DNA from 4 places in the Serratia sp. K1WW1 genome. Region 2 is predicted to be linked to each of the others. Evidence: predicted binding sites of a transcription regulator. Region 2 holds the regulator's gene; each other region holds the start of a gene.
What was found. The regulator Fur, encoded in region 2, represses iron uptake genes when iron is present. The targets are predictions, from matches to a motif close to ATAATAATGAGAACNACTATCAA.
Positions count from the first base shown of each region.

Region 1: a site for Fur is predicted at 2,999-3,021, ahead of ACX9GU_RS03865 (TonB-dependent siderophore receptor). Genes of this name have one in related genera too.
Region 3: a site for Fur is predicted at 2,090-2,112, ahead of ftnA (non-heme ferritin). Genes of this name have one in related genera too.
Region 4: a site for Fur is predicted at 2,221-2,243, ahead of ACX9GU_RS09645 (TonB-dependent siderophore receptor). Genes of this name have one in related genera too.

Region 1 covers NZ_CM147697.1:843,243-847,272, reverse strand. Annotated here, with positions in the region: gene ACX9GU_RS03870 (shikimate 5-dehydrogenase) at 1-711, shown strand, start outside; gene ACX9GU_RS03865 (TonB-dependent siderophore receptor) at 754-2,943, opposite strand; gene exbD (TonB system transport protein ExbD) at 3,298-3,720, opposite strand; gene exbB (tol-pal system-associated acyl-CoA thioesterase) at 3,724-4,030, opposite strand, start outside.
Region 2 covers NZ_CM147697.1:4,298,266-4,302,295, reverse strand. Annotated here, with positions in the region: gene ACX9GU_RS19480 (beta-N-acetylhexosaminidase) at 1-1,415, shown strand, start outside; gene fur (ferric iron uptake transcriptional regulator) at 1,598-2,044, opposite strand; gene fldA (flavodoxin FldA) at 2,370-2,909, opposite strand; gene ybfE (LexA regulated protein) at 3,113-3,400, opposite strand; gene ybfF (esterase) at 3,648-4,030, opposite strand, start outside.
Region 3 covers NZ_CM147697.1:2,446,111-2,450,140, reverse strand. Annotated here, with positions in the region: gene copD (copper homeostasis membrane protein CopD) at 1-708, opposite strand, end outside; gene yobA (CopC domain-containing protein YobA) at 712-1,095, opposite strand; gene ftnA (non-heme ferritin) at 1,418-1,936, opposite strand; gene ACX9GU_RS11055 (DNA polymerase III subunit theta) at 2,324-2,554, shown strand; gene pip (prolyl aminopeptidase) at 2,788-3,777, opposite strand; gene ACX9GU_RS11045 (TraR/DksA C4-type zinc finger protein) at 3,890-4,030, opposite strand, start outside.
Region 4 covers NZ_CM147697.1:2,131,706-2,135,735, forward strand. Annotated here, with positions in the region: gene ACX9GU_RS09645 (TonB-dependent siderophore receptor) at 1-2,171, opposite strand, end outside; gene ACX9GU_RS09650 (ABC transporter substrate-binding protein) at 2,328-3,872, shown strand; gene ACX9GU_RS09655 (ABC transporter permease) at 3,869-4,030, shown strand, end outside.

The sequences.
Region 1 (4,030 bases), 2.5 Mb from region 2:
AACTTCATCTACAAGGCGTTCACCACCAAAGATATTCAGGCAGCGGTCGGCGGCGTGCGCGCTTTGGGTATTCGCGGCTGTGCGGTTTCCATGCCGTTCAAGGAGAGCTGTATTCCGTTCCTTGATGAGCTGGATGCGTCGGCCACGGCTATTGAGTCAGTCAATACCATCGTCAACGACGACGGCTTCCTGCGGGCGTATAACACCGACTATATCGCCATCGCCAAACTGCTGGCGAAATACCAGATCCCCCCGGCCACCTCGTTTGCCCTGCGTGGCAGCGGCGGTATGGCCAAAGCGGTGACCGCCGCCCTGCGCGATGCAGGGTTCAAGAATGGCCATATCATTGCGCGCAACCCACAGGCGGGCCAGGCACTGGCTGCACAGTATGGTTATCAGTGGCAGCCAGAAGTAGGCGATTTGCAGGTTGAGATGGTGATTAACGTCACGCCAATCGGCATGGCGGGCGGTAGCGAAGCCGAGCAGTTGGCCTTTGAACCGGCCACCATCAAGGCTGCCAAGATCGCTTTCGACGTGGTTGCACTGCCAGCAGAAACCCCGCTGATCCGCTATGCCCGTGAGCAGGGTTTGCAGGTGGTGACCGGTGCCGAAGTGATCGCTTTACAGGCTCTGGAGCAGTTTGTGTTGTACACCGGCGTGCGCCCTTCCGATGAGCAAATCACCCGCGCTGCGGCACATGCGCGTGGCTAATGGTATCCCCTCGCCAGAGGGGATACGTCATACCAGCCGCGATTAGAACGACAGGGTCAGGCCCGCGTAATAGGCCCGGCCCGGTTCGTTGTAGGTCGAAGCCCCTTCGTTTTCACGGTAGATCTGTTTGTCGAACAGGTTGGTGACGCCGGTTTTCAGGCTCAGATCCTTCATCAAATCGTAATTGACGCCAATGCCCACCACCGAATAAGCCCCAACTTCCTGAGTGGAAAGCGTGCCGGCTTCGTTACGGATCTCCGCATATTCACGCGGCTTTTGCCGACCATACATCGTCCAATTCAGGTTGGTGGAGAGCTTATCGGTGACCTGATAATCCAGCAGGGTATTCACCGTATACTTGGGGATCACCGACAGAGGATTACCGGTATCCTTGTTTTCGGAGGTGATCATATAGGTCGCGTTGGTGCGCCAGGTAAGCATGTCCTCAACCAACGGCACCACCAGATTGCCCTCCAACCCTTCGACCAGCGCCTTACCGCCGTTTTCCCAACGCAAGATGTTGTAACCGTTGGAGGCATAGCCAACAATCTCGGTGCCCGCTACGATCTTGTTTTTATAGTCGTTACGGAAATAGGTGATGCCTGCATCGTAACCTGCCCAGGTAAATTCCAGGCCGATCTCTTTGTTAACGCTGGTTTCCGGATCCAGATCGTTATTCCCCAGCAGATAGCAGCTGCCTGAAACTATGTCCTTCGGGCACCCGTTACCACGGGTGGATAACAGATAGCCTTCGCTGGACTGGTACAGGTTTGGCGCTTTAAAGGCTCGGGCGATACCGGCCTTCAGTTTGAAATACTCGCCAAGCTCCTGCGAAATGTTCAGGCTAGGGCTCCAGTTAGCGCCATATTTATTGTGATAGTCGAAGCGCAGGCCGGGGATCACGAAGGTGCCCTCTATCGGCTCAATATTGTCCTCAAAATAGAGTGAGCTGATATCGGCGCTGTTTTTAGCGCTGCGCTCAGAAGGATCGCCAGAGACGCCATTAATGACAACACCGCTTTGATCGGTCATCTGCATGGATGCCGGATCGTTAAGCTTTTCACGGTTCCACTCTGCACCCAGCGTGACGTTCTGCTCAAACAGCAGATCCAGCGGGATATTCAGCTCACCACCGGTACGGTAATTCTCCAGACGGCTAGTGTTATAGGTGTCGTCGTTGATCATGCCTTCGACACGGCCGGTCGTCCCCTCCGCCAGACGGGTATTGTTGGTTTTCTCATAGTTAAAGTTCAGCCGGGATTGGCCCCAGTCCCAGATGCCATTATGGGTAATACCGTAGCTCTGGCGATACAGGCGGTTAGTTTCCTGGCCATACAGCGAAGCCACCAGATCGCCTGGGCTGAGATTGCCATTGCTGTATTGGGTATCGCCAGCGTAGATATTGCCCTGGCGGCTGTAGGCATAGTCAAAATCGAGGATCTGCTGCGGGTCTATTTTCCAGGAGAGTGAGGCATTGATATCTTTGTTTCTGACGCCTTCACGCCCTGCGGCATAGGAACCGTTCTGCTGGGTGTTGATGTCATAGGCATCGGCATCGGTTTTATTGATGTTACCGAACAGGCGCATGGTCAGCACGTCACTGACCAGCGGGCCGCTTAAACTGAAGTTGGCGCGGTTGGTCGCCCCTTCCTTGTTGTTTTCGGGCTGGTTGGTAAACAGCGAAAGCGTGCCATGCCAATCTTTGGTTGGGCGTTTGGTAATAATATTAACCACCCCGCCAGCTGCACCCGAGCCATAGCGGGCTGCCGCCGGGCCACGTAACACCTCAATGCGTTCAACCATTTCTGCGGGCACCCAGTTGGTATCGCCACGGGTATCCCTTTCGCCACGCCAGCTATAACGCACTGAATCACGAGAGGTTGCCGGGACACCGTCGATCAGGATCAGGGTGTTTTCCGGCCCCATTCCCCTTATATCAATCTGCCGATTGTTACCTCGGCTACCGCTAGCGCTGTTGCCGGTAAGGTTGACACCTGGCATTCTGCGAATGATGTCGGACAGGTCGTTGACCGGTGGCGTTTTGCGTATATCCTCGGCGGTGATAATCGAAACCCCAGGCTGTTGTTTCAGTTCTTCCGCCGCGGTGGCACGCACCACCATGGTCTCGCTGTCTTCTACTGGCACCTCCTCTGCCGCCATCCCACCGCTACTGAAAAGCCCCGCCAGCAGGATCGCACCAGGTTGCAGTCTGTTTTTTTTAGGTATAACCATCGAAATAATCCCTTTTATTTAAAGTAGATAATAATATTTGTAACTATTCTTGTAATTGAGAATTGTAATGATAAGCATTCATATTTAAACGCAGGAAAGCGTAAATTCACAATTTCTCCATAGTTCTGGGGAAACCGCAGGCAATAAAGAGAACTGATAATTATTATTAAAATACAATAAGTTATAATTATGATGCTGTGGATCGGGCGCGGCAGATAGCGCCCCACATGTAAGATTTGTGGGATTGGGGAGGAAGATTAAGCTGTGGTGCAGATTTCGTGGTGGTAGCAGGGTAATAGCACCCTCTTCTTCGAGTTAGGCAACCCGAAGAAGAGGAAATGGCTGAGCTTCAGATTACTTGGCCACGCCTTCCATTCCCACCAGCCCCACTTTCAGGTAGCCGGCTTTGCGTAGCGTATCCATCACGCTCATCAGCGTTTCATAATCTACGGTCTTGTCCGCCTGGAAGAAGATGGTGGTTTCTTTATTTGCCTGCGTGCGTTGATCCAGCACCGCCGTCAGCTGTTCCGCCGTCACTGGCTCATCGCCCACGTACAGCTGCTTGTCTGCCTTCACCGACAGGAACACCGGTTTTTCCGGACGCGGCTGCGGTTTAGCGGAAGAAGCAGGCAGATCGACACGAATATCTACCGTTGCCAGCGGCGCAGCCACCATAAAGATGATCAACAGCACCAGCATGACGTCGATAAACGGCGTCACGTTGATTTCATGCAGTTCGCCGCTGTCGTCCAGATCTTCATTTAAGCGCATCGCCATAACTCACCCCACCCGCAGTTGGTGCGCATGCTGCGAACGTTTGGCATCGGCCGAGGCCGCCAGATCCAGATCGCGGCCCAACAGCAGCAGCACCTGCGCCGCCACATCGCCCACCTGAGCACGGTGGCCGCCGATGACGCGAGCAAAGATGTTGTAGATCACTACCGCAGGGATAGCTGCAACCAGACCGAGCGCGGTGGCCAGCAAGGCTTCTGCAATCCCCGGGGCAACGACCGCCAGGTTAGTGGTTTGCGAATGGGCAATGCCGATAAAGCTGTTCATGATGCCCCATACGGTACCGAACAGGCCG
Region 2 (4,030 bases):
CGGCACCACACGGCGGCTTCTTCTCCCGTCAGGACTATATCGATATCGTTAAATATGCTCAGGCACGCCAGATTGAAGTGATCCCTGAGATCGACATGCCGGCGCACGCCCGTGCGGCGATTACTTCTATGGAAGCTCGCTACAAGAAACTGCTTGCCGAAGGGAAAGAGAAAGAGGCTAACGAGTTCCGCCTGGTGGATCCGACCGATACCTCCAACACCACCTCGGTGCAATACTTCAACCGCCAGAGCTACCTGAATCCATGCCTGGATTCGTCCAAGAACTTCGTGGACAAAGTGATTGGTGAAGTGGCCCAGATGCACAAAGAGGCCGGTCAACCGCTGAAAACCTGGCACTTTGGTGGGGACGAAGCGAAGAACATCCGTCTGGGCGCTGGCTATACCGACGTGAAAAACCCGGAAGCGGGCAAGGGCATCCTTGATCTGAGCAAAGAAGACAAGCCGTGGGCCAAGTCGCAGGTTTGCCAGGCCATCATCAAAGACGGCAAAGTGGAAGATATGGAACACTTGCCGAGCTACTTCGGTCTGGAAGTCAGCCAGTTGGTGAAAGCGCACGGTATTGACAGAATGCAGGCGTGGCAAGATGGCCTGAAAGATGCCAAAGACTCGAAGGCCTTCGCGACCAACCATGTGGCGGTGAACTTCTGGGATACCCTGTACTGGGGTGGCTTCGACTCGGCTAACGACTGGGCGAACAAGGGTTATGACGTGGTGATCTCTAACCCGGACTACGTCTATATGGACTTCCCGTATGAAGTCAGCCCGGACGAGCACGGTTACTACTGGGGCACCCGTTTCAGCGACGAGCAGAAGATCTTCAGCTTTGCGCCGAACAACCTGCCGCAGAACGCCGAAACCTCGGTTGACCGTGACGGTAACCACTTCACCGCCAAGAGCGACAAACCATGGCCGGGCGCCTATGGTCTTTCCGCCCAACTGTGGAGCGAAGTGGTGCGTACCGACCAGCAGATGGAATACATGATTTACCCACGTGCCGTGTCGCTTGCAGAACGTGCATGGCACCGCGCCAGCTGGGAGCAGGATTATAAAGCTGGCCGTGAGTACAAAGGCGGCGAAACCCATCAGGTCGATACCAAAACCCTTGATAAGGACTGGCTGCGCTTTGCCAACCTGATTGGCCAACGTGAGCTGGCCAAGATGGATAAAGCGGGTGTGGGCTATCGCCTGCCGGTCCCAGGTGCACGCATCATCGGTGGCAAGTTGGAGGCAAATATTGCTCTGCCGGGCCTGGGAATTGAATATTCCACCGACGGCGGCAAACAGTGGCAGCGTTATGACGATAAAGCGCGCCCTGCGGTAGCGGGTGATGTGCAAATCCGCGCGATTAGCCCGGATGGCAAACGCTTCAGCCGTGCCGAGCCAGTGAAAGCGTAAGTGAGAACTCCGCCCGCCTACGTGTCGGTAGATGGGCGGAGATAGTGCTAGGTGAGAGCAAACTGCAATTGTGATAATTGAGTGGATATTTTTCCCCGGGCCTGTCCGGGGATTTTTTTATCTGTCATTTAGGCATAAAAAAACCGCCGTGTAGGCGGTTTTCGCGTTCTGGCGGACCAGGATCAGTTCTTGTTGTGCAGCGTTTCGTTCTCGCGGCAATCACCGGTTTCACAGTGGCCGTACAGGTACAGGCTGTGGTTGGTGAGCTTGATACCGTGTTGCTTGGCGATATCGCGCTGACGCACTTCGATGGATTCGTCGCTGAACTCGATCACTTTGCCGCAGTCCAGGCAAATCAGGTGATCGTGGTGGTGCTGCTGAGTCAGTTCGAAAACCGACTTGCCACCTTCAAAATTGTGGCGGGTCACAATACCTGCGTCGTCAAACTGGTTCAGCACGCGGTATACCGTGGCCAGGCCAATTTCTTCGCCCATATCTATCAGTTTTTTGTACAGATCTTCCGCACTGACGTGATGGCATGCCGGATCCTGCAAGACTTCCAGGATTTTGAGTCGCGGAAGAGTGACTTTTAAGCCAGCCTTCTTCAATGCGGAGTTGTTATCAGTCATGCGGATTCAGTCCTGTTACTATGCTAATCAAGTTGAGGCGTTCTCGCCTATGGCATCGGTTGGCACAAAGCGTTAATTGCGTCTCATTATAGAACCGGTTGCTGCAAATAGAAACCGCCGGTTGTTAACAAACCTATCTTTGCACTTTACCAGGGTAATCATGCAAAGCTTTGATGGATGGGATAAACCGATGTCTCAGTCTACCGTGGCGAGGTAGGAAGTTACAAACTTGTATCTTCTATTGCTCTAATCCGTGATGCCGATAACAGAAGGGCGCGCTATACGGCGCCCCTACCATGTGTTACGTATCCGCCGGGGCAGAGGCTTAGCCGACGATCTCGGCCAGGCTCAGCTCTTCACTGATTTGCTTGACCCAAGCGTCTACACGTTCGTTGGTCAGCTCAGGTTGACGATCTTCGTCAATGGCCAGCCCGACAAAGTGATCATCGTCTGCCAGACCCTTGGAGGCTTCAAAATGGTAGCCTTTGGTTGGCCAGTGGCCGACGATGGCCGCACCGCGTGGTTCAATGATGTCGCGGATGGTGCCCATCGCATCGCAGAAATATTCCGCGTAGTCTTCCTGATCGCCACAGCCAAACAGCGCCACCAGCTTGCCGTTAAAGTCGATGTCTTCCAGCGTCGGGAAGAAATCATCCCAGTCGCACTGGGCTTCACCATAGTACCAGGTTGGGATACCGAGCAGCAGGATATCAAACGCTGCCAGATCTTCTTTGCTGCTTTTGGCGATGTCGTGGATTTCTGCCACGTCGTTGCCGAATTTTTGCTGAAGCGTCTTTTGGATCATCTTGGCAATGTTTTCGGTATTGCCAGTGTCGCTGCCAAAGAAAATGCCTACATGAGCCATAGTAAAGATAACCTTTTAATTCAAATGAATGTGTTGCGTAAACGCGGCCTGAGGCGCTGCCAAGGGCAGGTTTGCTCAGCCGTAAATGCGTATCATGCCAGAAATTTGCCCTGAGGTTTTATCGCGTTTATGCGATGCCTCTGCGGAGGTGGAACCGATCTGGCGTCATCCTTAACGCCGTGCCGCGCGTGCGGCAGCAGAGATCAGTGTTCTGGCTGTTCTTCTGCCAGTTGGGCCAACAGCATTTGTTCGATCAATTCGCTGCGGCTGATATTGCGCTGGTCGGCCAGTTTGTTGAGAGCATCTACCGCGTCTGCGTTGATTTTCAGCTCCACACGCCGTAATCCACGCACTTTGTCCCGTCGTAGCTGATTACGCTTATTAATTCTAAGCTGTTCATCACGGGAAAGCGGGTTGGTTTTTGGGCGCCCTGGACGGCGTTCATCTGCGAACAGATCCAGCGTCGTGCGATCCGTTTGTTCTTTTGCCATTGTTGCGCTACTGCAAGGGAGTTTGCATCAAAAAGCGGTTTACGCTTCCAGACGGTTCGATTTACACAATTCGGGCCAATTAACCCTAACCCAAATTCACCCCCAGCCAAGCGCAGCTTCACACCTGGACAGGGTGGCAAAATTATAGCGCGCCATATTACCCCAGCAGATGGAGCGACGACAATGCCTAACTTAGCTACAAACGCGCTAAGCTATTCTCTCTAGCGCGTTTTTTCGCCACTTGAGCTCAGGGCTGGTCAATAAAGCGGTGAATTGCCCGTAATACGGCGTCCGGTTTCTCCGCATGGACCCAGTGGCCGGAGCCTGCAACCACATAGGCGCGTGCCTGCGGGAACTGGCGGGCGATGTCATCGCGGTAGCTATCCTGCACGTAAGGCGAGAGGCCACCACGGATAAACAGCGTCGGGTGTGGCCAGGGTGGAACCTCTTGCCAGCCGATAATGTTCTCATATTGCTCGATCAGCACCGGCAGGTTGAACCGCCAACTGCCAGCATGGAAAGATTTCAACAGAAACTGGATCACGCCTTCTTCATCCAGCGTGGCTCGCATGAGCTGCGCAGCCTGCTGACGCTGGGTGATACCCGCATCGGTGACGGCTTGCAGTGCGG
Region 3 (4,030 bases), 1.9 Mb from region 2:
CAGCCCGGCTTTAACTAACAACAAGCGTTGATAGGCGGAATCGAGATCGACTGGCCAGCGGCCAAGGATGATCAGGCTGTTGATTATGCCCGTGACGATCACCAGCACCACGGCAACATGGCCCCAGCGGGAGAAACGGATCAGGGTGGCGATAGCATCACTACGCCACTGCGGTTGTGGCAAGTAGCGCAGGCAAAGCAACAACGGTAATAGGCTGCCGAACCAGTAGCCTACCGCTAACAGGTGCAAGGCGTGGTTAACTCGGTGTGCAATTCCCAATATGCCCGCATGCATCGCCGCATGGCCGATAAACGCCATATTGATCAGTAACAGTGCCGAGCACATCGCTAGCGCTTGCCCCCGCTTTGCCGCAGGCAACAGCAAGGCTAACAAGGCCAGCAGGGAAAAACCCAGATGCCAGCGCCAGGCCTCACCAAAGGTGGTGCCCAACACCGCCCACCAAATGCTCAATTGCCAGGTATCCGCCCAGCCATCGCCCATCAATCCAGCCTGAATGGCCAGCATCAGCAAGGCGGTTAATGCGGAGATCCAGGTCGAGGCGAGCAGCAGCGGGCGCAAATCGCGGGTGATTATCGGGGAGAGGCGCTGTGGCGACAGGACGGCGGTGAACAGGCTGACGCCAAACATCAGCATCACCGCCGTAAAGTGCACAAAGCGACACAGCACAAACAGGGTCGCCAGAGTCATAGCTTAGTTAACGGTAAAGCTGTACTGACCTTTGGTTTTATGACCGTCAACGGAAACCACGTGCCAGCTGACCTGGTATTTCCCCGCAGCCAGTTCACTTTCAATCGGTACGTTAACCTGGGTGTTGTTGCTTGGATCCAGATCCAGCTTGCCGGTTTTAACCACAGCGTTATCTGGGCCGGTCACTTTGACACCGCTGAAGTTAGGCTCAATGCCTTCAGAGAAATTCAGCGTCAGCACTTTTGGCGCGGAGCTGACGGTGGCGTCTGCCGCCGGAGTCTGTACTTTCAGGTGGGCATGCGCCAACGCCTGCTGAGAAGACAAGCCGACAAACAGGACAAAAATGGTGGAAAGCAGGCGATAGGATGAACGAATTTTAGCGATCACGGAGGAGTCCTTTATCAATTATGTAGGTGATAAGGGCCAAGACCGGTTACGCGGAGCGATGTTTCCGCAGCCTCAACCCACCACTGTGATTGCGCCACGGGTAAACAGCAGAAGGAGTGGGTAACTCACTGTTATAACTCTCTACCTCCCGGTAGCGTATCGCGTTAAATCATAACGACGGTGAATCGGCAAGTCGAGCACATCACTGATATTTTGCGATCTGGCAGCACGTATCGCTATAGCAGTTCGATAAACGCAGGGCAAAAAAAACCGCGTACGGTGAAAAGTACGCGGTTTTCAGATTGATGACAAAAGCGGGTTATCAGGCCTGGCCGTTACCACTTACTGCCTCAGCACCCATTCTCTTCAGATCTTTATCAATGAAGAACAGTGCCTTGCCGCTGCTGCCTACCAGCGCCAACTTGTCCAGCACGGATTTGAACAGCTTCTCTTCTTCGTGCTGCTCGGCAACGTACCATTGCAGGAAGTTGAAGGTTGAGTAGTCTTGTGTGGTCATAGCCACGTGCGCCAGTTCATTGATTTGACGAGTGATCAGTTGCTCATGCTCGTAAGTCTGCTGGAAAACGTCCGCCAGTGATCCAAACTCTACCGGTGGTGCAGAAATGCTGCCGATCAGCGGCAAAGCCCCGGTATCACTGAGGTAGTCGAACAGACGCTGCATGTGCTGCATCTCTTCGCGTGAATGTTCTTTAAGGAATGCGGCGGCACCTTCGAAGCCTTTATCGCTGCACCAGGCGCTCATTTGCAAATACAAATTGGCGGAATAGAATTCCAGATTCAGTTGCTCATTCAGTTTCGTGGTCATTGCTTGCGTTAGCATGAGGATCCCTATTATTTTTGCAGGTCATAAACTTAATTGACCGCATTATGCCTTGATTAACACAAAATAAAAACACTTGATTTACATTCATTTATTTTAAAGTTAATTTACCTATAAATTCAATGCGTTATAAAAAACACAATTTAACATTAAATTATTATGATAATCATTTTCATCTTTATATTTACAGGAAGACGAATCATTCTTATTTAACAAAATAAACCAATAACGTTAGACTTAAACATTATATCACCCTGCTTTTTGTAATGACTCTACGCCCAGAGTCTGAAGATGGCAGGGATATGTTGGCTTGAGAAGCTTGCCAAGCGCGGCACGGTAGATTACCTTCTGCGCTGAGTTGCCGTTACACACTAGAAGGAGGATCCCATGGGTTACAATCTGGCAGAACTTTCCAAAGACGAGATGGACAAGGTGAACGTTGATCTGGCCGCGTCTGGAGTGGCATTCAAGGAACGCTACAATATGCCGGTGATCCCTGAGATGGTGGAACGCGAGCAGCCAAAGCATCTGCAGGACTACTTCCGCGAGCGAGTGATGCACTATCGCGTCGAATCACACAAATTCTCTCGCCTGCCTTACGAACCTAAAATGAAGTAATGGCCCCTCACCCTAACCCTCTCCCACAGGGAGAGGGAACCGATCGAGTGTGTTTGAAATTTCTCGCGACTCACCTTGGATGAGGAGATGACCGATTTTACTAGAGTTACCGATTTACCTCCAATAACGGCTCCCTCTCCCAGTGGGAAAGGGTTGTGCAAAACGGTCGGTAGCCAGCAGAGGAGGCGATCGATTTTGCTAAAGCTACCGATTTACTTCCAAATGAGCAGGGGCTAACAGCTCCCTCTCCCTGTGGGAGAGGGTTGGGGTGAGGGGCCAGCGAAACGGTCGGTAGCCAGCATCAACTGGTGCAAAATACCCGGTTCATCCGTGGAGTGCCCTGCCCCTTCGACAATATGCAGTTCAGCCTCTGGCCAGGCCTTGGCCAGATCCCAGGCGTTTTGTACCTGACAGGCCATATCGTAACGGCCATGGACGATCACCGCCGGAATATGACGGATCAGCGGGACGTTGCTCAACAGCTGGTCATCGCTGTCGAGAAAACCCTGATGGCTAAAGTAGTGGTTCTCAATACGGGCAAAGGCCAGCGCGAAATCATCTTCGCCAAAGGAGGCGGAAGCACCGCTTGGCAACAGCGTTACCGTTTCCCCTTCCCACACGCTCCACAGTTTGGCAGCCTCAAGCTGCACTTGCAGATCCGGTGAAGTCAGGCGTTGACGGTAGGCTGTAATCACGTCCTTGCGTTCTTCCTCCGAAAGGATAGACAGCACTCGCTCCCATTTATCCGGGAAGAAGCGGGAAGCGCCGTCTTGATAATACCAACTCAGTTCCTGCTTACGCAGCGTGAAGATGCCCCGCAGCACCATCTCGCTGACGCGTTGCGGATGCGTCTGTGCATAGGCCAGCGCCAGCGTGGAACCCCAGGAGCCACCAAAGACCAGCCACTGGTCCACTCCGGCCATGACACGCAGTCTTTCGAGATCGTCGACCAGGTGCCAGGTAGTGTTATTGTCCAGGCTGGCATGCGGTTTGGAACGGCCACAGCCGCGCTGATCGAACAGCAAAACCTTATAGCGCTGCGGGTCGAACAGCTGGCGATGATAAGGTGCGCTACCACCGCCAGGCCCGCCGTGGATAAATACCGCAGGCTTACCGTTTGGATTGCCGCTCAGCTCCCAGTAGATCCGGTGCCCATCTCCAGTATCCAGCCAACCGCTGTCATAGGCGGATAATGGCGGGTACAAACCTCGTAATTGTTCCATGGCGCGTACGTCTCTCTGTGAGTGATACCTTCATCAAAGCCGAAGCCGCTCATCAGGTCAACGGTAAAACGCTAAAACCTCCACCTATACCAACATGTTAGTGTGCGTTTGCTCAAAATGAAGTCGACTTGCTTTTACGCATATGGGGTTCGCGCATTTCTTGTGCGGTTTTGGCTTCAATACTCAGCTCTGCCGTGGGGCGCAATAACAGGCGTGGCAGGCCGATAGGCTCACCCGTTTCAAGGCAATAACC
Region 4 (4,030 bases), 2.2 Mb from region 2:
AAGTCCCAGCTGATTTTGGCAATCACCTGACGCCCGGCCCCCCAGAAGCAACCGGTATCGGTGGAGTAGCAGCCCATAACTACTTTGCGGTTCAGCAGGTTCTGCGCAGTCAGCTGTACTTTGCTGCCACGTAACGAAGGATCGAACTTGCCGAGCTCATAACGGATTGAGGCATCTATCAGACCATAGCCTCCGGTATTGAACTGATCTTCCATGGTGCCGCCTTTGGTGCCTCCGCTGAAACGTCCGCCCACCGCCAGCCCCAGACCATCAATCGTTGTACCTCTGGGGGCTAGCCAGTCCAGCCACAGGGCACCAAAGGTACGCGGCACACGCAGCGGGGTTTTGCCTTCACGGCCTTGGGTATCCTGCGTGTATTTCACCTGTTGCAGGGTGTAGCTGCCGATCACGCTGAATTGGTCGGTCAGTAAACCCCGAGCTTCCAGCTCCAGCCCGCGCACGCGTATCTTGCCGCCCTGTGTCTGGAAAGCGGTATAGACCGGATCGGTGCTCAGAGTCTTGTCCTGCGTCAGGTTATACACCGCCGCAGAGAGCAGGGTGGTGGTGCCCGGTGGCTGATATTTCACGCCAAACTCATAGAGTTCACCGCGGCTGGGCTTGAAGGGTTTTTGTTCGCGCGAGAGGCCTGCTACTGGTTGGAAGGATTGCGCCCAGGTGAAGTAAGGCGAGATGCCATTGCTGAACAGATAATTCAGACCGATACGACCAGTGGTTGCCTGGTCGTGCTGCTCATAATTCTGACCATAAAGAAAATCTTTGTTGATGATTTTGCTCCAGTCGTGGCGGATCCCCAGCGTGGTACGCCACTGCTGCCAGGCGATCTGGTCTTGCCAGTAGAGACCGGTTTGTGTGGAAGATACACGGCTATCCTGCCACCACGCGGTTGGGCCATACTCCGCCACGCCGTAGACAGGATGGAAGATATCCAGAGATGAGACACTGCCACTGCCGTAATTGGTGTGTCCGCGCATATGATCAACGCTCACGCCAGTCAGCAGTTCATGATTTAACGCGCCAGTGTCGAAAAAACCGTGGATCTGATGATCAACATTGAGGGTGTTGTAACGCTCATCGGAGACTGCGGTATTACGGCTGATGGTGCGCATATCGTCGTTCAGTCCCAACATCACCACCGCATCATAATTCGATGTCTCGCCAAAATAGCGCCCCTTCAGAACCGTTGACCAGTCTTCGTTGAAATTATGGCTATAGCTGTATCCCACCGCCGACTGCTTGCGGCTATAGGTGCTATGGTCCGGCTCGCCAGGATAGGCATCTAGTGGCAGTTTGCCATTGGGATTAGGGAACAGGGTGCCGTAAGCGGGCAGCGAAGTAATGACGCCGAGATCGGGATCGTACTGGAAGCGTGAGTAAAGCGTCAGGCTGTTGTTGTCGTCAGGATTAAAAGTGATTGAGGGGCCCAGCGCATAGCCTTTGAGTTTGGCGTCTTGTTGCATGCCATCGGCGAGATGTCCTGTGGCAACGAGACGGTACAGGACGCTGCCGTTGTCATTCAGCGCACCACCAAAATCCACACCAACCCGGCCGTAATTAGAGCTACCGCCTTCTACTTCGATATGGCGAATGGTCTCTCGCGTCGGCAGTTTGCTGGTCAGTGCGATGACGCCGCCAGGATTGGAGAGGCCGTAAAGCACCGATGCGGGTCCACGCAGCACGTCAACCTGCTCTAGCAGGAAAGGATCGACCTGTTGCACCCCGAATAACAGGCCGTTGGTATTGCGCAAGCCATCCTGAAACACGTCGGAATAACCTGTGTCACCGTAGTTAAGTCCGCGAAGGGTGAATTGATCGAAGGCGGTCACGCCTCCCCACTGTTCCGAGGCCACGCCAGGTGTATAGCGGAGCGCTTCGTTCAGACTGCGTGTGTTTTGATCATCCATCTGCTGGCGGGTGATCACCGAGACCGATTGCGGTGTTTCCACCAGCGGTGTCGCGGTTTTGGTGGCGCTGCTGCTCACTTTGGCGGAAAGCTTGCTGCTGCGTGATCCCTCTTCCTGTGCGATGACAGTCAACGTTGAATTGTTCTGCTGTGCCCAGGTACTTTGCAGTGCGAGAGTAAGGAGTGAAAGACCCGTTACAGCAAGTTGAGTGAGTTTTTTTCCTGCCAAATACAATGTGGTACGTTCCATAGTAATCCCTTGCCAGATAGAAATTTCAGAAAGTATTTTTATGTTTTTGTTGGTAATGATTATCAATATCGTTTGTATTATTGTAATGATATAACATATGCTATGGTCAATAATGAAGCGGAAATTTCAGGTTTTTGTTCAGGGAGAGGCAGGGGAATGAAACAGGGTTTAACCAGAAGAGCACTGATAAAAACGATGGGTATTAGCGCGGGGATCGTGCTAAGCAACGCAATTTTACCGTTGGCATGGGCTGACGACCCCAAGCCTGACAGAGGTGGCGTGTTACGGGCCGCCTTTGCTGGTTCCAGCAATGATTCCACAAGCGTATTGCGATCCACCAATAGCAACATTGATTATGTACGTGCCCGCTTGGTGTGGGACTCATTAGCCGAAATAGACAATCAGCATATCGTTTGGCGCCTGATGGAGTCAGCAGAGCCCAACAGTGATGCCACACGCTGGGCGCTTAAAATTCGCCAAGGCGTCACATTTAGTGATGGCCGTAAACTCACCAGTAGAGATGTGATGTTCAGTCTGCGTACCTGGATGAGCCAGCCGGGTAGCCAGAGTGGCTGGCTGAAACCGCTCGACCTTACCGCCTCGCGCATCGAAGACGATCACACGCTCACGCTGCAGCTGCATAAACCAGTAGGTTCCTTTGATTTATTACTGGCCCAGTCGATCTTCATTTTCCCGGAAAATACGCAGGACTTTAGCGCCGCCATCGGCAGCGGCCCTTATACGTTGCAATCCTGGTCACAGGATAAAAGCGTTTTACAGGCGCGAGCCGATTATTGGGATGCAGATAACGGCGGTCCGTGGCTGGATGAGATACAGCTCTACGCCATCAGCGACACCGCAGCCCGTCTCAACGGTCTGAAAGCGGGGCAGTTTGATTATGTGGGCGGCATGGCGTTGTTAATCGCACGTGCAGAACAGGCCAACCCGGCATTGAAGCTTTGGCACTCGCCGCCATCGGCAATGAGTAATCTGGGGTTCAGCATGAATCTCAGCAAAGCCCCGTTTAACCAGCCTGAGGTGGTGGAGGCGCTGAAGTACGCCATTGACCGTGAAACAATGGTGCGCGCCGTGACCATGGGGCTGGGCGAAGTGGCTAACGATACGCTGGGGGTCGGGCAACCCTGGTTCAATGCGGATTTGCCTGTGCGCCATTACGATCCCGATCGCTCCCGCTCTCTGCTGCAAAAGGCGGGCATAAAGTCTGTCACCGCCACGATCCGTACCAGTGACTATGAATATGGCACCGCTGAAAGCGCCACCTTGCTGCTGCGACAGGCAAAAGGGGCGGGTTTTGATCTTGGCCTGGATCGCGTTCCCGCGGCCGATTACTACAGCGATTTCAATCTGCTGCTCAACACGCCGCTGCAAACCAATCTCTACCGGCCGATGCCGCTGCCGGTCGCGCTGCCGTTTTATTACGGTTCCGCTGCGCCCTGGTCCTTCACCGGCCCCGCGACGCCACAGCTCGAAAGCCTGATGAATGCCATGCAGGCCGCACGCGGTGATGCGTTGCGCCAACGCGTTGCAGATGTTCAGCACTACCTATGGCAACAGGGCGGCGATGCGATCTTTGCGCGCATCCCTTCTGTTGCCGCATCCGCGCCTGGGGTATTTGGCGTTAAAGCGGCGGGCTTCTTCGATTATCCGCTACTGCGCGATGCCTGGCTGCATTCTGCATGATGTTACGCGGCTCGATTAAGCGCTTGCTTTGGCGGACTGCGCAGGCGATCTTAACCCTGTGGTTGGTTTCGGTGATTATTTTCAGTGCCATGTCACTGGTAAAGGGGGATGCAGCCACCCAACGCCTGGCTGGCAAGGGCAGCCGTGAGCAGGTTAAC